2 regions of the Pseudomonas sp. H1_A03 genome follow, and region 1 is predicted to be linked to the other one. Evidence: predicted binding sites of a transcription regulator. Region 1 holds the regulator's gene; the other holds the start of a gene.

Region 1 (3,960 bases):
GATGACCTCGGACAAGGTCGAGCACGTGAAAGCCAGCGAAGTGACCCTGCTGACCAACCCGGACATGAACATTTACCGCGGTACCGAGTTCCCATGGCACGTCACCAGCAAGCGTGGCGAGGTCAACCCGGACGGTACCGAGGTAGAACTGATCGACTCGGTGCGCGTTGCGCGCACTGACGATAAAAAACGTGAGACCGTGATTACCACCAGTCGCATGACCGTATTCCCGCAGAAGCAATATGCGCAGACCGAGCAAGACGTTAGAATCGACGGCGCTGGCGGTGTATCGACTGGCAAGGGAATGAAAGCGTATTTGAAAGAAAGCAGGATACACCTGCTATCGAACGTAAGAGGACAGTATGAGGCTCGTTAAAACTCTCCCTATTTTGCTCGGCCTGGGCGCAGCACTGGGAAGCGTGAGCGCCTGGGCTCTGCCGAACGATAGCCAGCAGCCGATCCACATTTCGGCTGACGATGCGCAACTGGATGACAAGCAAGGCGTCGCCACCTACACAGGCGGCGTGATCATCACCCAGGGCTCGATGAAGATCACCGGCAACACGGTGACCCTGACTCGCACCCAGGCTGGCGATATTGACGTGGTCACTTCGGTGGGCAACCTGGCTTACTTCGAACAGAAGCAGTCCGCTACCGACACCGGCCCGATGAAGGGTTACGGCAAGACCATCCAGTATCACGCCCAGCAGAACCGCATCGTGCTGATCGACCAAGCCAAGGTGCTCAGCCCCGACGGCAACTCCACGGAAGGTGAGAAGATCACCTACGACACCGTGAAACAGATCGCTAACGCCGGTCGTGCCAATGGCAACAAGGTCACCGCACCGCGCCCACGCATCGACATGGTTATCCAGCCGAAGAAGAAGGCCGAGTAATGGCAACCCTGAAAGCCCAGCATCTGGCCAAGGCCTATAAAGGCCGTCAGGTCGTGCGCGACGTCAGCCTGTCGATCGACAGCGGCCAGATCGTCGGCTTGCTCGGCCCCAACGGCGCCGGCAAGACCACCTGCTTCTACATGATCGTCGGGCTGGTCCAGGCGGATCAGGGTCGCGTACTGATCGATGACTTGGACGTGAGCCACCAGCCGATGCACGGCCGTGCCCGCGCCGGTATCGGCTATCTTCCGCAGGAAGCGTCGATCTTCCGCAAACTGTCGGTGGCCGATAACATCATGGCCATCCTCGAGACCCGCAAGGAACTCGACCGTGACGGTCGTCGCAAGGAGCTGGAAAGCCTGCTGCAGGAATTCCACATCAACCATATCCGCGACAACCTCGGCATGAGCCTGTCCGGTGGTGAGCGCCGCCGCGTAGAAATCGCTCGTGCCCTGGCCACTGCACCGAAGTTCATCCTGTTGGACGAACCGTTTGCCGGCGTCGACCCAATATCGGTCGGCGACATCAAGCAGATCATTCACCACCTCAAGGCTAAGGGCATTGGCGTGCTGATCACCGACCACAACGTCCGTGAGACGCTCGATATCTGCGAAACCGCGTATATCGTCAACGATGGTCAACTGATCGCTGAAGGCGACTCCGCCACCATCCTGGCCAATGAACTGGTCAAGGAAGTGTACCTGGGTCACGAGTTCCGCCTGTAAACACCGTGGTGTCACGGCCGATTGCCAAGGTGCGCGGGAGTCAATGAAAACCTCTGGATTTTTATTGTTACCGCGCTCTAGGCAAAGCCCCCGATATCAGGCATATAATTTGCTTATGTTTGGCGCTCACGCGCCCTGTCGTGGATGGCGCATTGCGCCGGCGAATAAGGTGTTAAGCCCCTGCCATGAAACCATCGCTAGTCCTGAGAATGGGCCAGCAGCTGACGATGACACCGCAGCTGCAACAGGCCATCCGCCTGCTCCAATTGTCGACCCTGGACCTGCAACAGGAAATCCAGGAGGCCCTGGAGTCCAATCCGATGCTCGAACGCCAGGAAGAAGGCGACGACTTCGATAATGCAGACCCGCTGGCCGATAACATCGAGCAAAAACCCAACCCCGATGCGCAGGAACCCTCCTATCAGGAAACCGCCCCAACGGTGGATAACCTCGAGGAAGGCGACTGGAACGAACGCATTCCCAACGAGCTTCCCGTCGACACCGCCTGGGAAGACGTCTACCAGACCAGCGCCAGCAGCCTGCCCAGCAATGACGATGACGAGTGGGATTTCACCACCCGCACCTCCGCCGGCGAAAGCCTGCAGAGCCACCTGCTGTGGCAACTGAACCTGGCGCCGATGTCGGACACCGATCGCCTGATCGCCGTGACCCTGATCGACTGCATCAATAACCAGGGCTACTTGGACGAGACGCTTGAGGAAATTCTCGAAGCATTCGACCCTGAACTGGATATCGAGCTGGACGAGATCGAAGCCGTCCTGCACCGCATCCAGCAGTTCGAACCCGCTGGCATCGGTGCGCGCTCCCTCAGCGAATGCCTGCTGCTGCAATTGCGCCAACTGCCCGCCAAGACCCCCTGGCTCGCCGAGGCCCAGCGCCTGGTCACCGATTACATCGACATGCTGGGCAGCCGCGACTACAGCCAACTGATGCGCCGCATGAAGCTCAAGGAAGACGACCTGCGCCAGGTCATTGAGCTGGTACAAAGTCTCAACCCGCGTCCTGGCTCGCAAATCGAGTCCAGCGAAGCCGAATACGTGGTTCCCGACGTGATCGTGCGCAAGGATAACGAGCGCTGGCTGGTTGAACTGAACCAGGAGTCGGTGCCACGCCTGCGGGTCAACCCGCAATACGCCGGTTTTGTGCGTCGCGCTGACACCAGCGCCGATAACACCTTCATGCGCAACCAATTGCAGGAAGCTCGCTGGTTTATCAAGAGCCTGCAAAGCCGCAACGAAACCCTGATGAAAGTGGCCACCCAGATCGTCGAGCACCAGCGCGGCTTCCTGGAATACGGCGACGAGGCGATGAAACCGTTGGTACTGCATGACATCGCCGAGGCGGTTGGCATGCATGAATCGACGATTTCTCGGGTAACCACGCAAAAATTCATGCATACCCCACGGGGTATTTATGAACTGAAATACTTTTTCTCCAGCCACGTCAGCACCTCCGAAGGCGGTGAATGCTCGTCCACGGCGATTCGCGCGATCATCAAAAAACTGGTTGCCGCGGAAAATCAGAAAAAGCCATTGAGTGACAGTAAGATCGCTGGTTTACTGGAGGCACAAGGCATTCAGGTCGCCCGTCGAACCGTCGCCAAGTACCGCGAGTCCCTCGGGATCGCGCCTTCCAGCGAGCGTAAGCGTTTGATGTGACGGGCGGGCCACAGCGTTCCAGTGGCAGGCGCTTTCGCCTGTCGCTTTATGCACTGGCAACGAAGGAGAAGCTGTATGCAAGTCAACATCAGTGGACACCAGCTGGAAGTCACCAAACCCCTGCGTGAATACACCGAAAGCAAGCTGAACAAGCTTGCGGGGCATTTTGACAAGATCACCAACGTGCAGGTCATCATGGAGGTCGATAAGCTCAAGCAGAAAATCGAGGCCACCCTGCACGTACCGAATGCCAAGCTCGTCGCCAATGCGGAACATGAGGACATGTACGCGGCGATCGACTCGCTCTACGACAAGCTGGACCGCCAACTCATAAAGCATAAGGAAAAGAATCTGCACCTGATGCAAGGTACAGGTCGTTAACTCTCCCCCCATGATCCGACTTGAAACCATCCTGACCCCCGGCCGTTCCCTTGTGAACGTGCCGGGCGGCAGTAAAAAACGCGCCCTCGAACAAATTGCCAACCTGATCGGCCGTGAAGTGCCTGAACTGGAAACGCAAACTGTGTACGAGGCACTGATTGCTCGTGAAAAACTTGGCTCGACCGGTTTTGGTAACGGCATCGCTATTCCCCACTGCCGCCTCAAAGGCTGCGAGACGCCTGTCAGCGCCCTGCTGCACTTGGACCATCCCATCGATTT
Region 2 (3,960 bases), 160 kb from region 1:
CGATCAGGAGTAAACGTTGTCTGTTTATCGTTTATTGCCATCTCCCCGACCATGAGTCGGGGAGATGAGCTTTATTAGTTTCGCGCTTGAATGGTGGCTTTGTCGTATGAATCTTTTTTTGCGTCATTCATGTCTTTAGCGGCTATAAGTTGGTCCTCTTTGGCTCGCTGCTTTTCTCCCTCCATTTGAGTGTCAGCGTTTTGGTATGCGTTATATCCGCTGTACGGCGAATTGCTGGAACTTGGAATCATAGGTATATCTCCAATTTTCAATTTGAGTGTTCGCATCACGTGGGCCGATATTCGGATGTCAGGAGTACATGGTCATCCGTCTAGGACCACAAAATGAGTGGTGCTCGAAATTAATTAGTTCCAGATATTTACACCATGGCATTTCAAAATATTGCACGGTCTTCCAGCTTTGCTCTCGATGTAATACTTGCACAATGTTGCGGCATCTTTTTGAACAATCATGGCTTTCATGTATAGTTCTTGGCGAGCGTAAACGCGCCGTTTAGAGTGTGTCATTGTTGGTGGAAAGTCATGGTTTTCAGTGGATGAGCCTGCGGCCTTAACTCAATAATATGTCCAGTTGTTTCATTCGGTAATATAGCGTCCGCTTGGCCACTCCCAATTCCTTCGCTGCGCCATCCACACAGTGAGCGTTGCGGTGTAGAGATTCCTCGATCAGTACTTTTTCGATTTGTTGCATTCGCTCTTTAAGACTCGACTTGATTCGCGGAATGCCCACCTCAGCCGCCGCCAGGGGCGTCAAGCCCAATACAAAGCGTTTAGCCGTAGAGCGTAGTTCGCGCACATTGCCCTGCCATGAATGGCATAGCAGTTGCTGGAGTAGTTCGCTGGAGGGGCAGGGAGTAGTGCAGTGATAGTAGGCGGCTTCCTGCCGAGTCATGTTCAGAAATAAAGGGATGATGCGTTCGCGCCGATGACGCAGTGGGGGAAGACTAATATTGACAACATTAAGGCGGAAATACAGGTCCCGTCTGAACCTACCTTGCTCGACCATCTCATGCAGTGATTGTTGGGCGGACGCGATGACACGCATGTCCACCGGTATGAACCGGGTTGAGCCCAAGCGCTCAACACCCCGCGACTCCAGCGCCCGTAACAGCTTGGCTTGCAATGCGAGTGGCATGCTATCGATCTCGTCCAAGTACAAGGTGCCCAGGTGTGCGGCCTCGATGACGCCTGCTCGTGACTGTACTGCACCGGTGTACGCGCCGCTATTGACGCCGAACAGTTGGCTTTCGGCCAAGCTTTCCGGGATGGCGGCACAGTTAACCGCAATGAAGTTTCCCTTGCGGTGGGAGAGGTAGTGGATGTGTTGTGCCAGTGTATCTTTACCGGTACCTGTTTCTCCCAGCAAGAGAATATCTATATCAAGAGTGGCGGTATTGTTTATAGTTGTTTGGATGCTCGGGCAATCAGGAAAGGTTATATCTGTTATGAGCCTGTTCTGGCTAATCGTCGACATAGCAATTTGCTCCAATGCAGAGGCCGCTTTCAGAGGGCTATCTCCCTATGTTCTTAGTTAATCAGGATTTTTTTATGTTGTCATGATGGGGGCAAAACTTTGGGGGAGGTGAAGTGTGTAATTTGAAAAAATTAAAAAATTACAAGTGTTGATTTGTGTTTTTTTTTAAGTTTTGCGTAAGAGAAATCTTAAAATTATAGTAAGTAGTTTTTAGCGGCTTGGTATTTTTCTGAGTGCCGTAATTAGTTATAAGTTTTTTGTGTTTTTAAAGTGTTAGAGCAAGTTTCACGCTCAGGAATTTTGTCATTTTATCTAGCAGTTTCAAATTTCCCGACATTCGAGTTCGTTCAAGCGCCCACAAAAAAGCCGATGCAATGCATCGGCTTTTTTTAGCTCGGTATAAACCGCAGGCAGCACTTACACGTTGAAACGGAAGTGCATCACATCGCCATCTTTAACGATGTATTCCTTACCTTCCAAGCGCCACTTACCGGCTTCCTTGGTACCGGCTTCGCCCTTGTACTGGATGAAGTCGTTGTAGGCGATCACTTCGGCGCGGATGAAGCCCTTCTCGAAGTCGGTGTGGATCACGCCGGCAGCCTGTGGCGCGGTGGCGCCGACTTTGACGGTCCAGGCGCGGACTTCTTCGACACCGGCGGTGAAGTAAGTCTGCAGGTGCAGCATTTCGTAGCCAGCGCGGATCACTCGGTTCAGGCCAGGCTCTTCCAGGCCCAGGGCCTCGAGGAACATGTCTTTTTCTTCGCCGTCATCCAGCTCGGCGATTTCTGCTTCGATCTTGTTGCACACCGGAACCACGATCGCGCCTTCTTCGTCGGCAATGGCCTTGACCACGTCCAGCAGCGGGTTGTTCTCGAAGCCGTCTTCAGCAACGTTGGCGATGTACATCACAGGCTTGGTCGTCAGCAAATGGAAGCCCTTGATCATCGCTTTTTCGTCGGTGCTCATGTTCTTCATCAGGCTGCGCGCAGGCTTGCCTTCGGTGAAGTGAGCAATCAACTGCTCCAGCAGGCCTTTCTGGACCACTGCGTCCTTGTCGCCGCCCTTGGCGTTACGCGCGACTTTTTGCAGTTGCTTTTCGCAGCTGTCGAGGTCGGCGAAGATCAGTTCCAGGTCGATGATCTCGATGTCACGCTTCGGGTCAACGCTGTTGGAGACGTGAATCACGTTCTCGTCTTCGAAGCAGCGGACCACGTGGGCGATCGCATCGGTTTCGCGGATGTTGGCCAGGAACTTGTTACCCAGGCCTTCACCTTTCGACGCACCGGCTACCAGGCCGGCGATGTCGACGAATTCCATGGTGGTCGGCAGGATGCGCTTGGGATTGACGATGGCCGCCAATGCCGCCAGGCGCGGGTCCGGCATAGCCACGATGCCGCTGTTGGGCTCGATGGTGCAGAAGGGGAAGTTCTCCGCTGCAATACCGGACTTGGTCAGGGCGTTGAACAGGGTGGATTTGCCGACGTTGGGCAGGCCGACGATGCCGCAATTGAATCCCATGGTGTTTCCCCTCGGTAAGAGTCAAGCCTTCTGGCTGTGCAGGTTTTTCATCGCGCGGTTCCATTCACCGGCGAAGATATCCGGCAGCACGCCGAGGGCAAAATCGATGCTGGCATCGAGTTTTTCCTGTTCGGCGCGTGGCGCACGACCCAGGACGAAATTTGAAACCATACTGGCAACGCCTGGGTGGCCAATGCCGAGCCGCAGACGGTAGAAATTATTCTGATTACCCAGCTGCGCGATGATGTCGCGCAGGCCATTGTGCCCGCCATGCCCGCCGCCGAGCTTGAGCTTGGCAACGCCGGGTGGCAGGTCCAGTTCGTCATGGGCCACCAGGATTTCCTCGGGTTTGATCCGGAAGAAGCCCGCAAGCGCCGCGACAGACTGGCCGCTGCGGTTCATGTAGGTGGTGGGAATCAGCAGACGAACATCCTGACCCTGATGCGAGAAGCGCCCGGTCAGGCCAAAATATTTGCGATCGGCCGCAAGGTTTACACCTTGTGCGTGGGCGATGCGCTCAACAAAAAGGGCCCCCGCGTTATGCCGGGTCTGTTCGTATTCGGCGCCTGGATTTCCCAGGCCAACGATCAGTTTAATGGCAGTCACGACAGGGGCCCTTCCTTTGGAGTTGTGGATAACATCGCCGCAACCTGGTTGCGGCGAAAGTGGACGACAGAAGCTAACTTATCCAGAGATAAACTTCGCGTTATCGCCCGCTTTCTCGCTACGTTTCGGTCCGCGATGTTTCCTCAAGCTCCGACGTTACAGAGCAAATTACTCTGCAGCGGTTTCGCCTTCTTCATCTTCTGCTACTACACGTGGCGCGTGGACGTTGGCAACAGCCTTGTCGTCGTCGTGAGCCAGTGCTACGAACTCAACGCCTTTAGGGGCTTTGAGGTCGGACAGGTGGATGATGGTGCCGATTTCAGCAGCCGACAGGTCGACTTC

The links. The regulator sigma-54, encoded in region 1, starts transcription at its own class of promoters, with help from an activator protein. The targets are predictions, from matches to a motif close to ANTGGCATNNANNTTGCTNT.
Region 2: a site for sigma-54 is predicted at 1,770-1,789, ahead of AB4O35_RS09635 (sigma 54-interacting transcriptional regulator). Genes of this name have one in related genera too.

The regions. Positions count from the first base shown of each region.
Region 1 covers NZ_CP162829.1:2,271,518-2,275,477, reverse strand. The annotation lists gene lptC (LPS export ABC transporter periplasmic protein LptC) at 1-376, shown strand, start outside; gene lptA (lipopolysaccharide transport periplasmic protein LptA) at 363-896, shown strand; gene lptB (LPS export ABC transporter ATP-binding protein) at 896-1,621, shown strand; gene AB4O35_RS10435 (RNA polymerase factor sigma-54) at 1,807-3,300, shown strand; gene hpf (ribosome hibernation-promoting factor, HPF/YfiA family) at 3,376-3,681, shown strand; gene ptsN (PTS IIA-like nitrogen regulatory protein PtsN) at 3,692-3,960, shown strand, end outside.
Region 2 covers NZ_CP162829.1:2,112,573-2,116,532, forward strand. The annotation lists gene AB4O35_RS09635 (sigma 54-interacting transcriptional regulator) at 571-1,494, opposite strand; gene ychF (redox-regulated ATPase YchF) at 1,912-3,012, opposite strand; gene pth (aminoacyl-tRNA hydrolase) at 3,034-3,618, opposite strand; gene AB4O35_RS09650 (50S ribosomal protein L25/general stress protein Ctc) at 3,787-3,960, opposite strand, start outside.